4 regions of the Micromonospora sp. NPDC005203 genome follow, and region 4 is predicted to be linked to each of the others. Evidence: riboswitches for the same ligand, from Rfam matches in the RefSeq annotation. Region 4 holds a riboswitch; each other region holds the start of a gene.
What was found. Region 4 has a riboswitch for cyclic di-AMP ahead of ACFYPM_RS13915 (NlpC/P60 family protein). Riboswitches for the same ligand answer to the same signal wherever they lie in the genome.
Positions count from the first base shown of each region.

Region 1: linked by a shared signal. The riboswitch ahead of ACFYPM_RS13370 (C39 family peptidase) and the one ahead of ACFYPM_RS13915 (NlpC/P60 family protein) in region 4 are both predicted to bind cyclic di-AMP.
Region 2: linked by a shared signal. The riboswitch ahead of ACFYPM_RS24225 (coiled-coil domain-containing protein) and the one ahead of ACFYPM_RS13915 (NlpC/P60 family protein) in region 4 are both predicted to bind cyclic di-AMP.
Region 3: linked by a shared signal. The riboswitch ahead of ACFYPM_RS01930 (coiled-coil domain-containing protein) and the one ahead of ACFYPM_RS13915 (NlpC/P60 family protein) in region 4 are both predicted to bind cyclic di-AMP.

Region 1 covers NZ_JBIAKV010000004.1:364,549-369,156, reverse strand. The annotation lists gene ACFYPM_RS13380 (acyltransferase family protein) at 1-661, shown strand, start outside; gene ACFYPM_RS13375 (hypothetical protein) at 834-1,604, shown strand; cyclic di-AMP (ydaO/yuaA leader) riboswitch at 1,888-2,029, shown strand; gene ACFYPM_RS13370 (C39 family peptidase) at 2,259-3,107, shown strand; gene ACFYPM_RS13365 (alpha/beta fold hydrolase) at 3,233-3,979, shown strand; gene ACFYPM_RS13360 (CDP-glycerol glycerophosphotransferase family protein) at 4,004-4,608, opposite strand, start outside.
Region 2 covers NZ_JBIAKV010000012.1:85,182-89,789, forward strand. The annotation lists gene ACFYPM_RS24215 (HelD family protein) at 1-197, shown strand, start outside; gene ACFYPM_RS24220 (cation diffusion facilitator family transporter) at 305-1,222, shown strand; cyclic di-AMP (ydaO/yuaA leader) riboswitch at 1,334-1,465, shown strand; gene ACFYPM_RS24225 (coiled-coil domain-containing protein) at 1,471-2,538, shown strand; gene ACFYPM_RS24230 (alpha/beta fold hydrolase) at 2,848-3,684, shown strand; gene ACFYPM_RS24235 (TetR/AcrR family transcriptional regulator) at 3,677-4,267, shown strand; gene ACFYPM_RS24240 (low temperature requirement protein A) at 4,371-4,608, shown strand, end outside.
Region 3 covers NZ_JBIAKV010000001.1:390,345-394,952, forward strand. The annotation lists gene ACFYPM_RS01920 (helix-turn-helix transcriptional regulator) at 58-393, opposite strand; partial or broken gene ACFYPM_RS01925 (carbonic anhydrase) at 619-1,332, shown strand; gene ACFYPM_RS01930 (coiled-coil domain-containing protein) at 1,398-2,417, opposite strand; cyclic di-AMP (ydaO/yuaA leader) riboswitch at 2,422-2,552, opposite strand; gene ACFYPM_RS01935 (YibE/F family protein) at 2,719-4,092, opposite strand; gene ACFYPM_RS01940 (metal-sensitive transcriptional regulator) at 4,284-4,580, opposite strand.
Region 4 covers NZ_JBIAKV010000005.1:46,636-51,243, forward strand. The annotation lists gene ACFYPM_RS13905 (pyridoxamine 5'-phosphate oxidase family protein) at 83-655, opposite strand; gene dcd (dCTP deaminase) at 755-1,333, shown strand; gene ACFYPM_RS13915 (NlpC/P60 family protein) at 1,397-2,437, opposite strand; cyclic di-AMP (ydaO/yuaA leader) riboswitch at 2,451-2,586, opposite strand; gene ACFYPM_RS13920 (N-acetylmuramoyl-L-alanine amidase) at 2,822-4,608, shown strand, end outside.

The sequences.
Region 1 (4,608 bases), on a different contig from region 4:
GCTGATCCTTGCGCTCTGGCCGGCCCAACACCTGGTGCCGGAGGTGAGCCGGTGGTGGTTCACCCAGATCTTCCCGCCGGCCCGGTCGCTGGAGTTCTGGTTGGGCGCGGTGGCGGCCGAGCTGATGCGCCGGGGTCTCTGGCGTGGCCCCGGGCTGACCTGGGCCAGCCTCATCTTCGTGGGTGTCTGGGCAGCGGCCGCGCAGTGGATTCGCGCGGAGCTGTGGACCACACTGCTCGCTGTCGCGTACCTGCTGGTGATCACCGCCGCTGCGGACGCGGACGTGCGGGACCGGCGGTCGCCGTGGCGGTCGCGCCCGCTGGTCTGGCTCGGTGAGGTCTCCTTCGCCTTCTACCTGGTGCACGTGCTGGTGATGACGAGCGTGCTGCGCTTCACCGGCGACTGGGGGATCGGCTTCGAGGGGTGGCGCGGCCCGGCCGTGGTGCTCGGCTTCCTGCTGGTGACCCTGCTCCTCGCCGGACTGCTGCATCGCTACGTCGAAACCCCGATGATGCGCCGGCTCGCGCCGCGCCGCCCGGCCCGATCGGCGTCCGTCCCCGGACAACGAACGGCCGCAACCCGGGCCACCGGCGACATCGCCCCCGACACCGGCGGACCCGACCAGACCGACAGTCGATCAACGTACGCGGACACCCGCTGACACCGTCCGCCCTGGTCAGGGGGCTCGGCGCGGCGCGCGTCGACACGCCCGCGGTCGATGCGCCCGGGTCGGCACGACGGTAGCGTGGGGACGTGGCTTCCGGTCGCGCTCACCGTGGCCAGGTGGCCGACGGGGCTCCCCATCGCCCTGCTTCCCCAGCGAGGTGCCGACCATGGAGACCACCGTCTTCTACCAGTTCGTAACCGGGGTACCGCAGGCCGCTGCCATCTGGTCGGCCCTGTTCCTGCTGGCGCTCGGCGTGCTCGCCGTGCTTGTCGCCCGGCCGGAAGGGGACCGGCCCACCGCCGGCCCGTCCCCGGCCGTGCCGACCGCGCGTGAGGTGGCGGCGGCCGCGATCGTCGACAGGCGCCGGTACGCCGAGGAGGTGGCCGTCGCGGCGGCCGGCGCGGCCCGGACGGCCCAGCGGCGACGCGATGCCTGGCTGGCCAGTCAGGAGCAGGCCGAACGCGCCTGGGCGCGCTACGACGAGGCGGACACCGGCGCGCGCCGCTTCGCGGGGTCCGGGGCGCTGCCCAGCCCGGCCACGCCCCGCACCCCCGCCGAGTACGCCGCCCGGGAGCGCTACCTGCACCGCGCGGCGACGGCGGCGTACTGGCGGGGCGACCTAAGCATGGCGCAGCTCAGCGACGTGTTCGGGCACCGGCACGGCTGGGATCCCCGGCGGCACCCGGTCGAGCAGGAAGCGCTGCTCAGCCGGTCGATCCGGGACGCGAGACGGGCCGACCACCAGGCCGCCGCCAGCGCGGAGCGGGCCGCCTGGCGGGCTGCCGAACTGGCCGCCGAGTCGGCGCGCGCCCTTGCCGAGGAGGCGTGCGCGGCAGCGGCCCGGCTGCGGCCGAGTCGGGCACCGGCCCGCCGGCTGGTGCGCGGGGCGGCCCGTCCCGCCGTCGTGGCACGTTGGCGCCCGGCCCGCGCGGGTTGAGCCCGATCCGTTACGTGAGCCCGGTCACGGATTGTGGAATCGGGCGTCCGGCACGTTCGGCGCGATTGTTCGCGGGATTCTGACCGCAGTTTCGGCGACCTGTCCGGTTGTCGCCCATAGGCGTCACCGTAACCGCTTGTCCCATCGAGTCACATCAGCGGCAGAACGTGCAGAAATTGCCGCGCCGATTCGGGTTTGCGCAGGTGAACCTGGCTTGGCATGGTGTGAACGGGCCAGTAGTGTCGTCCCGTCCGGTGCGGTAACCGATCGCAACAGGCGACGCCGCGCCGACCCGCTCAATCGTCATGAACGAACCGGGGACCCACCAGTATGTCCGGGGTGAATCCGCGAGCCACGGCCCGCGGTAGGGCGATCTTCCCGCCCGAATCCGTCAGCTAACCCGGTAGGCGGTGTCGGAAGGAGTTCCATCCTCGTGCAGCACCTCTCCACCCCTCGGCTGTTCCCTCGCCTCCACGGCACAGCGGTGCCCCCGCTCATCCGTCCAGTGACGGTGAGCTGACCCCCGGGTCATCGCCTCACCGCCCGGCCACGCCGGGCGTTCCCCTGAGCGGTTCACCACCCGCGGACCACCATCCGCGCGCTGGCCCCTGCCCGGATACCGGTCCGGCCCGGTGTGCCGCTCTCCCCCCGACCGTGGAGGACCCCGTGAAGCACACCATGCAGCGTCAACTCCGCCGCATCGCGACCGAGCGCCCGTACCAGATCGTCGCCGCCTCCGCCGCGGCCCTCGTGCTCGCCGCCACCACCGGCACCCTGCTCGCCACCGCCGACGACGCGCCGGCCGGCCAGCGCACCGCGACCACTGTCGCCGAGATGCGCACCGACGTCGCCGCCTCCCGCGGCGAGGTGCGGGACGCGTCCCCGTCGGCGAGCGCCGCGCCGAGCAGCGCCGCCCCGGCCACCAGCGCCGCCGCGCCCGCCGCCAAGGCCAGCAGCAACCCGGACCTGACCCGGAAGCCGGAGCGGCCGAAGCCGCCCGCGACAAAGGTGCTCGACTACGAGTACGAGGCGCAGAACACCTACTACAACTGCGGTCCGGCGGCCACCCGCAACGCGCTCAGCGCCACCGGGATCGACCGTACCCAGGAGGAGCTCGGCGCCGAACTGGGCACCACCGAGATGGGCACCAACTCGGCCGAGGACACCACCCGGGTGCTCAACGCCGAGGTGAAGGGCTCCCCGTACCGGACCCGGATGTTCGTCGGCGCGCCCAGCCCGGCGCAGATGGACCGCCTCCAGGCCGACGTCGTCAAGGCCATCACCGACGGCCGCGGCGTGGTCGCCAACGTCGTCGGGGACGCCACCGACACCGACGGCTCCTGGCACTCCTACGGCGGCGGGCACTACATCGCCGTCGTGGGTTACAAGGACAACGGCCGCACGGTACGCATCGCCGACTCGGCGAACCCGGCCGACCCGTCGTACTGGGTCACCACCATCGACCTGGCCAACTGGATCGCCAGCCGGGGCTACTCCGCCTGACCCGGCACGCTGACCGCCACGGGCGCCGTCCCTCACGAGGGGGCGGCGCCCGTCGCGTCTTGCACGGCGCTACGCCCCCGTCGACGACTCTCGTCCCTGGCCGAGAACCGTGGGAGACTGCGGCCGTGGTGGATGAATCGGGTGGTCACGCCGGTCGACGGCCGGTCCTGCTGCTGTTGCACGGCCTGGGGGCCACCGGTGACGTGTGGTTGCCCTGGGCGCCGTACCTGGAGCAACACTGGCCCGGCCGGTGGCTGGCACCGGACCTCGCGGGCCACGGCTGGGCGTCGCCGCTGCCGTCGTACTCCTTCGCCGGCTTCGCCGAGCGGATCGCGCCGGCCCTCGCCCCCGACGACCGGCTCGTCGTGCTCGGGCACTCGCTGGGTGGCGTGGTGGGCCTCGCGTTGGCCGGGCGCGACGCCGGGATGCCGGTGGACGCGGTGGTCGGCTTGGGGATCAAGGCGCTCTGGTCACCCGCCGAACTGGAACGGGCCGCCGAACTGGCCGCCCGCCCGGTGAGCTGGTTCGCCAGCCGTACCGAGGCGGCCCGCCGCTACCTGCGCGTCTCCGGGCTGGCCGGCCTGCTCCCGCCGGACCATCCGGTGGTGGACGCCGGCCTCCGTCAGGTCGACGGCCGGTGGCGGCTCGCCATGGATCCGAACGCCTTCGCCGTCGGCGAGCCCGACCTGACCGGGCTGCTGACGGCGACCGACGTACCGGTGCTGCTGGCGCGCGGCGAGCACGACCCGATGGTCACCGACGCGCAGCTCAAGGAGTACGGCGTGCCGGTCGCCACGCTGCCCGGTCTCGGGCACAACGCGCACGTGGAGAACCCGGCGGCCGTGCTGGCGCTGCTCGACGCGTACCGCTGAGGTTTCTTGGGCCGTCAGCCCGGGTCAGGCGAGGGGGGAGAGCTGCGGCGAGCGTTCGGCCGCAGGCTCTTCCGTCGCCGCCAGCTCCCGGCGCGCGGCGGTCAGGAACGCCTCGGCGTACGACGTGGCGGGGAAGTCACCCAGGTAACGCCGGCGGGTGGCCCAGCGCTCCGCGGCCAGCGGGTCGGTGTCCAGCAGCGCGGTCAACACCTCGTCCACGTTGGACAGATCGCGGCGCAGCACGTAACCCGACGCGGCCAGCGGGAACCGCTCGGCGAACCGGTCGCCCTCGTCGCCCATGTCGGTGAGCGCGTACGGCTTGCTGGAGTAGAGGTAGTCCGAGATCACCCCGGACACGTCGGAGATCAGCGCGTCGGAGGAGTTGACGCACTCGGTCAGGCTCAGCTCGCGGGCCGCCGCGCCGACCACGTGCGGGCGTCCGCTGCGGGCCCGATCGGCGACGAGCACCTCGGTCAGCCGACCCAACTGCCGTGCCGAGGCCGGGTTCTGCGCCGTGTACGGGTGGGGCCGCAGGATCACCGTCGCGCCGCGCTCCAGCAGCCGCCGCAGCAGCCCTTCGGCGACCGGCAGCGAGCAGTAGTCGGCGTCGGCGTGGTGCCCGGTCCAGG
Region 2 (4,608 bases), on a different contig from region 4:
CCGGTTGGCTCGCCGCGCTCGACGCGCCGCGCCTACAGGTGGTGACGAGCCTGGAGGCCAAGGGCATGGAGTACGACGGGGTCGTGCTCGTCGCTCCGAGCGAGATCCGGGCGGATCCGGGTGCGGGGGTACGCACCCTGTACGTGGCCCTTTCCCGGGCCACGCAACGGCTCACCACGATCGATCCAACCGGCTGATTCGGCGCGCCTCGCGGGGCGGACCAGCGGTCCGCGTCACACTTGCATACATAGCGATGTGAGCATACATTTGACCGGGCCCCAACCGGCGGCGGAAGGTGGATCTCGTGGGCGCAGGTCATGACCACCACCATGGGTCGGTCGCCAATGCCGCACACCAGCACAGGGGCCGACTCTGGGCGGCGTTCGGGCTGCTCGCCACCCTGATGGTGGTCGAGGCGGTGGCCGCCCTGCACACCGGCTCACTCGCCCTGCTCTCCGACGCCGGGCACATGTTCACCGACGTGCTCGGCATCGGGATGGCGCTCGCCGCGATCACCGCGACCCGGCGGGCCACCGCCGACCCGCAGCGCACCTTCGGCCTCTACCGACTCGAGGTCCTCGCCGCACTGGCCAACGCCGTTCTGCTCTCCGGCGTCGCGATCTACGTGGTGATCACCGCGATCCGCCGCTTCGGCGACCCGCACGAGGTCGTCGCCGGCCCGATGCTCGTGGTGGCCGTGCTCGGCCTGCTTGCCAACATCGCCGCCTTCGCCCTGCTCCGCGCCGGAGCCCGGGAGAGCATCAACATCCAGGGCGCCTACCTGGAGGTGCTCGGCGACCTGCTGGGCTCACTCGGCGTGATCGGCGCGGCGCTCCTCATCTCCGTCACCGACTGGTGGTGGGCCGACCCACTGGTCGCCGTCGCCATCGGCGTGTTCATCCTGCCGCGCACCTGGCGGCTGGCACGGGCGGCCGTCCGCATCCTCGTGCAGGCCGCCCCGGAACACCTCCAGGTGACCGCCGTGCACGACCGGCTGGCTGCGGTCCCCGGGGTGGTCGAGGTGCACGACCTGCACGTCTGGACGCTCACCTCCGGCATGGACGTGGCCTCCGCGCACCTGACCATGGCACCCGGCGCGGAGGTCGGCGCGGTGCTCACCGCAGCGCGTACCGCCCTGCACGACGACTTCCGGATCGAACACGCGACGTTGCAGATCGAGCCCGGCGCCACCTCCGGAGCCTGCGGCTCGATCGAGTGGTGACACTTTTCTCGTGACGGCGTGCGCACCGTCCGTCACATCAGCTGCAGCGGCCCCACCCGCACCGGTAGGCTCGGTCCCGGCCTCCACCAGGCGGCGCCCTCCAGGCGCCGGTGGCGGTCGCCGCCTAATCGCCCATCCGGGCGAACCGGGGAACCATGTTCCTGGGGTGTATCCGCGTCAGCGGTAGGGATCTTCCGTCCCGAACCCGTCAGCTAACCCGGTCGGCGGCTGACGGAAGGACATGCGCAGTGGCACCAGCACGACCACCCGCCGCCCGACTGGCGGCCCTGATCGTCGCGATGTTCGCCCTCGGCGTCGCGATCCCGGCCGGCACCGCCTCGGCCGCTCCCCCGACAAGCCAGCGGGCCGCCGCCGCACCCGACTCCGACGAGGAGGGCGGCACCCCAACGCTGCGCGCCCAACTCGAGGCCGCCAGCAAGGGCTACCTGGACGCGAAGCGCGCTCTGGACACCTCCGTGCAGCGGCAACAGCAACTCGCCACCCAACTGAAGACCATTGAGGTCGAGCTGGCCCAGCGCGACGGCAAGGTCGGTCAGATCGTCGGCGTGGCGTACCGCACCGGCCGGCTCGGCGCGGTGTCGGCGCTGCTCGACAGCAGCAGCCCGGAGGGCTTCATGGACCGGGCCGCCGCCCTGGAGGCGGTGGCTGCCAACGAGGACCGGGTGCTGCGCGATCTGCTCGCCACCAAGGACCAGGCCAACCGCACCCGGGCCGCCCTGAACGGCGAGATCACCGAACAGCGCAAGCAGGTCGCGGTGATGGCCAAGCGCAAGGACCAGGCCGAACGGGCCCTGACCGTGGCCAACACCCCCAAGCCGCAGCCCACCGCCGACAGCGGCTCCAACCGGGGCACCTCCACCGCCAACGCGAAGGCGGCACCCCGCAACTCCGACGGCTCCTGGCCGTCCGAGTCGTGCAGCGTCAACGACCCCACCCCCGCCACCGGCTGCATCACCCCGCGCACCCTGCACGCGCTCAACCAGGCCAAGGCCGCCGGCTTCACCCGGTACGTCTCCTGTCACCGCCCCAGCGGCTCCGGTGAACACCCGAAGGGCCGGGCCTGCGACTTCGCCGCCCAGGCGAGCGGCTTCGGCGGCAACGCCACCGGCGGCGACAAGACGTACGGCAACAACCTGGCCGCGTACTTCATCCGCAACGCCGACCGGCTCGCCGTGCTGTACGTGATCTGGTATCGGCAGATCTGGCTGCCCAGCAGCGGGTGGAAGTCGTACAGCGGCGCGAGCGGGACCCCGTCCACCGACCACACCAACCACGTACACCTGTCGGTCTACTGACCCCACCGGGACGGTCCTGGTCGGTGGCTCACCTGAGTCTCCACTCAGTATGCCCCGATCAGAGGAATGCATCGCTCTCTTGATGAAGGGTGTCGTCGCGGCCCCTCGGCTGGTCGATGTTGCAGGTGCTACACATCTCGTGCTTCCGGATCGGGATGTGGTTCGGCACGTCGATCCGGTCGAGGGGCACGTTCGCGAGTGCCGTGCCGGTCGGCCGGGGGAGGAACCGTCGGGGAAGATCGCTTGACGCATTAAGTTAACGTCATTAACCTCCAGGAAGCGCCGTTAACCAGCCCTGTGGAGGTCGTCATGACCGAGTACTTGAGCATCGCCGGCAACACCCTCGGCTATGAGGTGTCCGGGCGAGGCCCCCTCGTCGTCCTGGCGCACGGTATCGGCGACAGTCGGCACTCCTACCGTTTCCTCGCTCCGGCCCTGGCCGACGCCGGGTACCGGGTCGCCAACGTCGACATCCGCGGCTGCGGCGACTCCAGCCTGGGCTGGGACGGCTACAGCCGCACCGACATCGCGGGTGACCTCGTCGCCGTCGTGCGCCACCTCGGCGGCCCAGCCGTGATCATCGGCCAGTCGATCAGCGGCGGTGCGGCGACCATCGCGGCAGCTACCGCGCCTGGTCTGATCAACGGCGTCATCGAGCTGGCGCCGTTCACCCGGGTACAACCCTTCGATCTCGGCGGGCTGATGCGGGTGAAGCGCTTCCGGACCGGTTACCGCCAGATGGCGCAGGTCATGGTCCTGGGCAGTCTGGCGAGCTGGAAGAAATACCTCGACGCGGCGTACCCGGTCAAGCCCACCGACTGGGCCGCCGAACTGAAGCGGATCGAGGCGAAGCTGACCGAACCCGGCCGGATGAAGGTCCTGCAGGCCATGTGCAAGACCAGCCCGACCGACGCCGGCGCGCAGTTGGCCAATGTCACCTGCCCGGTCCTGGTCATCGAGGGCAGCCTCGACCCCGACTGGGCTGACCCCCGCGCCGAGGGCGAGAGAATCATCGCTGATCTGCCCAGGGGCCTCGGCGAACTCGCCATCATTGAGGGTGCCGGTCACTACCCGCACGTGCAGACACCGGATCAGGTCCTCGCGCTGGCCCGGCCTTTCCTCGACAAGACGCTGGCGAATGCCTAAGGCCCGGCTCAACCCGCAGTCGGTCACTGAGGCCGGCGCCGCCCTGGTCGACGAGATCGGCTTCGAGAACCTCAGCATGGGCCTGCTCGCGGAACGGCTCGGAGTCAAGACCCCCGCGCTCTACAAACACGTCACCAGCCAGGCCGATCTGGCCCACCGCATCGCCATCGTGGCCATGGCCGAGTTCGCTGACGCCATTCGCGACGCCATCCAGGGCCGGGCCGGCAGCGACGCCCTCGCCGCTGGCGCCCAGGCGATGCGGACCTACGTGCGGGAACACCCCGGCCGGTACGCGGCCGGCGATGCTGCTTCCCGCCGGACCGGGCCCGACGACCCGATCATCCCCGCCGTCGAGCGGGTCGTCGCCTCCTGGGCGGCCATGCTGCGCGGCTACCACCTGGACTCCAGCCAGGAGATTCACGCCCTGCGGATGCTCCGCAGCGCCCTGCACGGGTTCTCGACCCTGGAAGCAGCCGGCGGGTTCCAGATCGACGCATCTGTCGACGACAGCTTCACCTGGATGATCGATTTTCTCGACCGCGGTCTGCGCGACATCACTACGAGCAGCGCCCCTGCCAGCTGACGGATCGTCGACGACCCGATCCGACCACCTCATCCCGGAGGACCGACATCAGCATCACCCGGGCATCCACGATCTCCGCGACCCCACCACGCGGTGGCCACTGATGGTGAACATCGACGCAGAGCCCAAAGACACCAGGATCGAGCGGCACGCGAGCTGGGCCGAGCTGTTCTTCGACCTCGTGGCGGTGGCCGGTGTGGCCGCGCTGGCACACGTGCTCGGGCCTGAACTGGACGCCGCGGCGCTCGGTCTCTACGCCCTGCTGTTCCTGGCGCTGTGGCTGGCCTGGACGACGTTCATGCTGTACGGCAACGTCGCCGCCGGCCAGACTCGCGTGCTGC
Region 3 (4,608 bases), on a different contig from region 4:
GACCGCCACCACCAGGTGCACTGTGGACGGTGGGTGTCCCACCTGGCGTCGCGTGGGTCAGACCTGGGGGTCGACCTCCGTGGTGGGCGTTTCGGCGAACAGCGCGAGCAGGTCGCCGACCTGGCGGTCGGCCTCGGCGGGGTGCCGGAACCGGCCGGCCGGGTTGAGGGTGTACTCGTTGCGCCGTCCGACGCGGGTGCGGTGCAGGTAGCCCTCCGCCTCCAGGTCGGCGACGATTGCCTGCGCGGCCCGTTCGGTCACCCCGACCTCGGCCGCCACGTCGCGTAGCCGGGCGGTGGGGTCGCGGGCGATGGCCAACAGCACGTGCCCGTGGTTGGTGAGGAACGTCCAGTTCCGCCCGCCGCCAGTGGCGCCCGTCGCCGTGCTCGCCATCGTGTGACCGCCTCTCCGGGCGTCCGCCCTGCCCCCGGGAGTCTCGCCCGTCGTGCGTTCGGTGCGTCACCCAGGGGTCGAACCGATGTCAACGTATGAAATCTAAATCACGCATACCTTGACGCATTTTACGGTGCGTGTGACGGTGGAGCCCGAGCCAGCGCCGCCGCCGGCCCGCTGATAAGCCCTCTGAGCAGGTCAGACGCATGAAGACGAGGTGCGGGGATGAGTCTTCCTGGAACTCCCGGCGGGCAGCCGGGTCCGCAGCGGATCGCCGAACGGGCGTCCGCACCCACCGAGCCGGCCCGGGCGTACGCCGAGCTGACCGCCGGGAACCGGCGCTTCGTCAGCGGCGACCCGCGCCACCCCAACCAGGACGCCGGGCGCCGGTCCGCCGTGGCCGACGGGCAGCATCCGTTCGCGGTGATCGTCGGCTGCTCCGACTCCCGCCTGGCCGCCGAGATCATCTTTGATCGAGGGCTGGGTGACCTGTTCGTGGTCCGCACGGCCGGGCACACGGCCGGTCCGGAGGTGCTCGGCAGCGTGGAGTACGCGGTGACCGTCCTCGGCACCCCGCTGGTGGTGGTGCTCGGCCACGACTCGTGCGGGGCGGTGCAGGCCGCGCGGGAGACCGTCGTGACCGGCAACCAGCCTCCCGGGCACCTGGGCGCGGTCGTCGATGCCGTGCTGCCCAGCCTGCGCCGGGCCGAGACCGAGGGCGTGGACGACATCGACGGTATCGTCGACATCCACATCGCGCAGACCGTCGAGACGCTGCTCGGCCAGTCGCCCGTGCTGGCGGCCGAGGTAACGCAGGGGCGGTGCGCGGTGGTGGGTTTGTCGTACCGGCTCGCCGCCGGGGTGGTGCGCCCGGTAGCCGCCGTGCCGGCCGGCTTCGCGACGCTCGGCGTGCCGACCGGGTCGGCCGACCGGTCGCTGCCGCCTGACACGTCGAGGGCCGCCCCGCTTCGTGCGGAGCGGCCCTCGACGGAGGATCCAGTGGGTCAGAGCAGCGACATGTGTACGTGGTCGGTGTGGTTCGACGGCCCGCTGTACGACTTCCAGCCGCTCGCCGGGAACCAGATCTGCCGGTTCCAGATCACGTAGTAGATGCCGAGCCGGTCCGCGTTGCGGATGAGGAACGCGGCGACGTTGTTGCCGTACGTCCGGGTGTCCTCGTTGTGCCAGGGTGCGAAGCCGCTCTTCTGTAGCGACCAGTCGCAGGCTTTGCCCTTGGGGTGCTCCCACGGCCCACCGGAGCGGTAGCAGCCGACGAACCGGTTGAAGCCGGCCGCCTTGACCTCCTTGTACGCGTGCAGGGTGCGGGGCGTGATGCAGCCGGACGTGGTCGGGTCGTTCTCACTGCACGACTGCGCCTTCCAGTCACCGTCGGCGGTGCGACCCGGGCCGATCTTGGCGACCTTCGAGGTGGCGTCCACCAGGCCACCGGTGAAGCCCTTGCCGCCGACCAGGGAGAGCGCCTTGTCGGCCTCGTTCTTCCGCTTGGCCATCACGGCGGTCTGCTTCTGCTGCTCGCGGACCTCGGTGTCGAGGAGCAGCTTGGCCTGCTCGGCACGGGCCTTCACCGCGTTGACCTCGGCGAGCTTGTTCTCGTTCACCATGTTGATCTCGTCGAGCATCGCGGCGCGCTGCACGAAGGTGTCCGGAGCGTTGCTTTCGAGCAGCATCGCGAGCGCGCCGATCCGACCGGTCCGATACGACTGGGCGGCGATCTGCCCGACCTGTGGCGCCAGCGCGTCCAGGTCGGCCTTGGCCCGGTCCACCTCCAGCGCCAACTCCAACTGCCGCTTCTTGGACTTGTCCAGTTTGGACTTGGCGGCGGAGTAGTCGCGGTTGGCCTGCTCGATGACGTCGTTGAGCAGCTTGGGCTCGCCGTCCTCCTCGTGCCCGGACGGCGTGGGGGTCGTCGGGGCGGCGTGGGCCGGGAGGGGGCCGGCGAGCACGGTCAGTGCGGCGATCACGGCCACCACGGGTGTCATCCAGCGGCGTAGGGGTGCCGTCACAATGTTCCCTTCCGTCGACCGCCGACCGGGTTAGCTGACGGGTTCGGGGCGGAAGTGGCCCCTACCGCTGACGCGGATTCACCCCACACACCTGGGTCCCCGGCTCGCCGGTTGGCGATTGGGCGGTGGCACCGCAGGCGCCGCTTCGCGCCTTCATCGGTAACCGGCAGCGAGGTTACCCGAGAGTCGACTGGCTGAGCTACGCCTGGATACTGACCAAAAGTGTCATATCGCCATAGCGTTGGGTAACCAGTGACGCGGTTCTCAGGGGGGAGGCCCGATCTGGTCACGCTGAGGAGTGTCACCATGCCGTATCCGTGCTCCTGTTCGACTCCGGCCACCCGTCGGTGGCGGTGGATGGGGGCCGGGTCCGCGTCTGGTCCGGCTCGTCGGGTCGCCGCGATCGCGGCGCGTTGAGGGCAGCCAGTGCCTCCGCCCGGCCGTCCGCCTGGGGGCGCGACCGGGTGGCATCGACGGACGGCGTGGTCTCGGCGCGCCCGGCGGCGGTCACGATCGCGGCCAGCCCGGTGGTCAGTGGCACGGCGGCGATCAGCCCGAGGGTGGCGACCGCGCTGCGAACGATCTCCTGCGCGAGGAACTCGCTGGTGAGCAGCTGCCCGATCGGCCGCGCGTCGGCGGTGAGCAGGAGCAGCAGGGGCAGCGACGCGCCCGCGTACGCCAGCACGATGGTGTTGACAGTGGAGGCGATGTGCGCCCGGCCGACGCGGGTCGCCGCACGGTAGAGCTGCAAGCGGGTCAGCCCGGGATTGGCGTTCGACAGCTCGGTGACGGTGGCCGCCTGGGTGACCGTCACGTCGTCGAGCACCCCGAGCGAACCGATGATGATCCCGGCGAGCAACAGGCCGTGCAGGTCCACGTCACCCTGGAACATCGACAGTGTCGTGGCGTCCTCACTGCCGAAGCCGGTGAGGTGGGTTGCCGCGGTGGCGACGGTGGCGAGCGCGCCGGTCAGCACCAGGCTGCCCAGGGTGCCGAGCACCGCGACCGAGGTCTGCGCGGTGACGCCGTGGGTCAGATAGAGCACCACGAACATGATCAGGGCGGCACCGACCACCGCCACCAGGAGCGGTGACCGGCCGGCGCCGATGCCCGGCAGCACGAAAGTGAGCAGGATGGCGAAGCTGGCCGCCAGTCCGGCGAGCGCGGCCAGCCCCCGCCACCGGCCGAAGGCGACGATCGCGGCGGCGAAGACCACCGCCAGCCACACCAGCGGGGTGCCGCGCTGATGCTCGGCGATGTTCCAGTTGCTGAGCGTGGGATCGGTCGGATCGGTCAACTCGACCAAGATGATCTCGTCGCCGACGTCGACACGTGGCGCGCCCGGGCCGTCGGGCACCGGTGTCCGTACCTGCTGGCCGGCGGCGGGTCCCTCGTCCACGCGGACGTCGACAGTGCCGCACGGCCCGGTGCCGACTCTGGGTGTGCCCTCGGGGCTCGACGGCAGCGGCGGGCACGGCTCGGTCACCACCCGGGTCACCGTGCCGGCGTAGCGCGGCACGTCCGCTCCGCCGTCGGTCTGCGGTGCTCCTCCGCGCGGCCAGAGCAGCGCCGCGGCGACAACGGTGGCGACGAAGAGCGGCACCACGGTCATGACGAGGATCCGTCGCACCCGGGGTGGGGCGGACGGAGTGGGACGGGCGTGGTCGGAACCCAAGTCGAGACTCCCAACGATCCGGTCCGGGATACGTGTCAGCGCGCCGCGCGGTTCAGTGTCCTCGCCGAAAGGCGACGCGAGGCGCGGCGGATCGCGGACCGACGACCGTGTGATCACGGACGGTCAGTGCCCGGCCCGGGTTGCCCGGGAACCGGCCCCGCGCCCGCGGGTGCCGGCACCCGGTTGTGTCGTCAGCCGCGCTTCATCAGCCGGCCGACCGCCGCCATCATCTCGGTGGCCATCTCGTCGGCCCGGCCCTCGGCGGCCCCCTCGTGCATGCAGTGCCGGGCGTGCCCGTCGAGCAGCCCCAGCGCCACCTTGTCCAGTGCGGCCTGGATCGCGGAGATCTGGGTGAGCACGTCGATGCAGTAACGGTCGTCGTCGACCATCTTCTCGATGCCGCGGACCTGACCCTCGACTCGGCGGAGTCGCGCGAGCAGTTGGTCCTTGCTGGCGGTGTACCCGCGGATCGGGGTGGGTGCGCTCATGCCGACCAGGATAGCCTACCCCTGGGGG
Region 4 (4,608 bases):
GCGGGGCGTACAGCCGAATGCCGGCTCCGTCAGCACGGAGCCGGCATTCGGCTGTCGCTGGGCCACGATCAGGCGGCCATGGTCAGGCGGCCGTGCACTGGACGTCGCGGCTGCGGCGGGTCGGGCGGGTCTGCGGCACGGTGAGCGGCGCGGTGAGCGGCGCGGCCGCCACCGCCGATGGCGCCTGCGGGTCGAGCCAGACCCGAACGGCCGGCCGGGCCGGCGCGAGGCCCGGGACGCCGGTGATGTACTGCTCGCGGCGGGTCAGCATCGCCACGTCGACGGTGAACTCGAACAACTGCCAGTCGACCTGCGGCTCCGCGCGGGCGCCCTGCGCCAACCGGGCGACTCGCGCCGGATCGGTCACCGGGCGGGCATGACCCGCCACGTACGCCTCGTCGTCGCTCTCCTCGGGCGGGAACGAGTGCAGCGCGTAGCGGCCATCGCGTTCGAGGTCACGGCGCTTCGGGGAGTCGATGATGAAACAGAACAGACCCTCGTCGGTGATGACCGGGGAGACCGGATGGACCCGGGGTCCGCCGTCGGCACGGACCGTGGCCAGGTAGCCGAAGCCCGGCCCGTACTGCTGGAGGAGAACGCGGATCCCGTCGGCGAGTCGGGGCTCGTCGGCGGCGAATTCGGACCAGGAAGCCATGTGGGCATTCTATCGAACAAATGTACGAGGGGCGACCTCGACGCGCTGGTCACCGGCACTGAATTCGGGGGTTTTGCGGCCCGCCGCTAAGGTGGTCCGATGCTGCTCTCCGACCGCGACCTGGTCTCCGAGATCAAGGCCGGCACGCTGGGCCTGGAGCCGTTCGAGCCCACCCTGGTCCAACCTTCCAGCATCGACGTACGGCTGGACCGACTTTTCCGGGTCTTCAACAACCACCTCTACACCCACATCGACCCGGCCATGCAGCAGGACGACCTGACCTCGGTGGTCGAGGTGCCCGACGGGGAGCCGTTCGTGCTGCACCCCGGGGAGTTCGTGCTCGCCTCGACGCTTGAGGTCATCTCGCTGGGCGACCAGCTCGCCGGCCGGCTGGAGGGCAAGAGTTCACTGGGGCGGCTCGGGCTGCTGACGCACTCCACCGCCGGCTTCATCGACCCCGGCTTCTCCGGTCACGTCACGCTCGAACTCTCGAACGTGGCGAACCTGCCCATCACTCTCTGGCCGGGCATGAAGATCGGGCAGCTCTGCATCTTCCGGCTCTCCTCGCCGGCCGAGCACCCGTACGGCTCGGCGGTCTACGGCTCGCGCTACCAGGGGCAGCGGGGGCCGACGCCGAGCCGCGCCTGGCAGCACTGGCGCACCTGGCCCACCCGCTGACCCCGTGAACGACGAGGGCCCGCCGCGACGAATCGCGACGGGCCCCTCGGTCAGTACCCATGATCAGCCTGGACGGCCGTAGCTGTGGATCGGGCCGTCGTCGACCTTCTTCATCTTGACCGGTTGACCGGCCTGCGAGGCGTGCACCACCCAGCCGCCACCGACGTACATGCCGACGTGGTGGATGTCGCTGTAGTAGAAGACCAGGTCGCCGGGGCGCAGGTCGGCCTTGCTGACGTTCTTGGTGACGCGGCTCTGCGCCGCGGCGTTGTGCGGCAGGGACACCCCGGCCTTCGCCCAGGCGGCCAGCATCAGCCCGGAGCAGTCGTACGAGTTCGGGCCCTCGGCACCCCAGACGTAGGGCTTGCCGATCTGCGCGCAGGCGAACTTGACAGCCGTCCCCGCGGCGCCGCCGGGATAGCTGCCGGGGCAGGGAGCTGGGCGCAACGGACCGCCGCCACCGCTGCCGTACACCTTGAGGCGCAGTTTTTGCAGCTTGTCGATCTCGTCGTTGATCTGCTTCTTCTTCGCGGCCAACTGAGACTCGGTACGGGTCAGCTGGGTCACCATCTCGTCGAGTGGCGCCTTCTGCCTGGCCAGCTCGTCGCGCAGGTCGGCCACCTCGCGGACGTCCTGCTGCTGGTTGTGCGCGAAGCGGTCGAGCATTTCGAGCTGGCCGACCACCTCGCTGGGTGACTGACTGCCCAGCACCGCGTTGACGGTCAGCACGTTCTCACCCTTGTAGGCGCGTACGGCCAGGGCACTGACCTTGTCCATGGCGGCGTCGACCTGACGCTCCAGCGGGGCGATCCGGGCGGCCAGCGCCTGGGCCTGCCTGCGCTTGTTGGCCAGGTCGATGCGGGTGGCGTTGTGCTGTTCGATGATCGGTTCGAGTTTGTTCCAGTCGGCGTCGATCTGGCGTTCGATCTCGGCGACGGACGGGTCGGCGTGGGCCGCCGTGGCGCTGCCGGTCAGGACGACGGCGACGCCGGCCAGGGCGGCGAGCGCGGTGGTGAAGCGGGACCAGCGTGGGCGCGGCGCGATCGACGGCGGGCCGGCTGCTGCCGACCGCTCGGACGACGGCCGCGGGGCATGGAGTGCCACCGGGGTTCCGTACTCCTTCTTCCTGACCGCCTACCGGGTTAGCTGACGGGTTCGGGCGGGAAGTGGGCGCCCTACCGCAGTGACTGCGGATTCACCCCGGGGGACATGGGTCCCCGGTTCGTTCGGAAACGACTCGGCGGTGTCGGACCGTTACCGCCCGGGCTGGACGGAGCTGCTATCGGGCCGACGAATGACCAGAGTAGAGACGCTTGTTACCACTCCGCAACCCGTGCGGCCGTGACACTCCGTACCGATCGGAGCGGATCACCGGCCGGAGGTGAAGAATTCTTTCCCCCACGAGTCGACACATGGAAAGGTATTGACGCGGACTCCCGGGCGGAGCGAGGGTGACCTCACCTTGACCCGCGAAATCTAGGGGGTTCGATGCACCATCCAACCCTGTTCCTCGGCCGGCGCGCGCTGCTCGCCGCAGCCGTGGTCGCCGCCGTGGTCGCCGCCGCGACCGCGGTCCCACCACCCGCCACCGCCGTCGCCGCACCCACCACCGACCGGCAGCAGCGGTACGCCGCCGCGGCGGCCGAGTACGGCGTACCGACCGACGTGCTGCTCGGCGTCTCCTACCTGGAGTCCCGCTGGGACAGCAACGCCGGCACACCCAGCACCAGTGGCGGCTACGGCCCCATGCACCTGACCGACGCCCGACACGTGGCCGCCCTGCCCGTGGGCGGCCACCACGACACCGGCGCCGAGGACCCGCGTGGCGACGACTCCCGTACCGCGCTGGCACCCGCGCCCCGGCCGGCCGAGGACCCGGCGCCACCCGCCGCCGCGTTGCAGACCGTGGATGCCGCCGCCGGGCTGACCGGCGCGACCCCCGACGCGCTACGCACCGACGCCGACGTCAACATCCGGGGCGGGGCCGCGCTGCTGGCCTCGTACCAGCGGGAGTTGGGCGCGCCGGTCGGTGCCGGCACCGACCCGGCCAGCTGGTACGGCGCGGTGGCCCGCTACGCCGGCGCGGACAGCGCCGACGCCGCGGCGGCCTTCGCCGACGAGGTCTTCACCACCATCGGCAGCGGCGAGTCGCGGGTGACCGACGACGGCCAGCGGATCACGCTGCCGGCCCGGGCGATCCGGCCGCAGCGATCGTGGCTGGACCGGCTGGGTCTGCGTCGGCTCGCCCGCCCGGACGGGCTGGAATGCCCCCGGACCATCTCCTGCGAGTGGATCCCGGCGCCCTACGCGGCGTTCGGCGACGGGGACTACGGCAACCACGACCTGTCCGACCGGCCCGCCCGGCAGAAGATCGAGTACATCGTCATCCACGACACCGAGGGAAGCTGGGCCACCACCCTGCGACTCGTCCAAGACCCGACGTACGTGAGCTGGCACTACACGCTGCGCTCGGTGGACGGGCACATCGCCCAGCACGTCAAGACCAAGGATGTCGCCTGGCACGCCGGCAACTGGTATGTCAACGCCAAGGCGGTCGGGCTGGAGCACGAGGGCTTCGCGGCGCAGGGCACCTGGTACACCGAGGCGATGTACCGGACCTCGGCGAAGCTGGTCCGACACCTCGCGCTGCGCCTCGGCGTCCCGCTGGACCGCCAGCACATCATCGGCCACGACAACGTGCCCGGCACCATCGCCGCGAACGTCCGTGGAATGCACTGGGACACCGGCCCGTACTGGGACTGGAACCACTACTTCGAGCTGCTACACGCGCCCCGGTTGGACACCGGCACCCCGGCCACCGGTCTGGTCCGGATCGACCCGGACTTCGCCACCAACCAGCCGGCGTTCGTCGGCTGCGTCACCGCCAGCGTGCCGTGCGCGCCACGCGGCTCCTCGGCGGTGGTGCTGCGCTCGGCGCCGGCCGCGGAGGCGCCACTGGTGAACGACATCGCGCTCCGCCCCGACGGCACCCCGAACTCCATGGAGGTGTCGGATCACGGCGCCCGCGCCTCCGCCGGCCAGACGTACGCGCTGGCCGGCCGGCAGGGCGACTGGACGGCGATCTGGTATCTCGGGCAACGCGCCTGGTTCCACAACCCGGCGTCCGCGCCCACCGCCAGCTGGACGGTCGGCCTGGTGGCCACTCCGAAGCCCGGCCGGACCACCATCCCGGTGTACGGGCGGGCCTACCCGGAACAGGCGGCCTACCCGGCCGGCGTGCCCTACCAGACGATCTCACCACTGCAGTACACCCT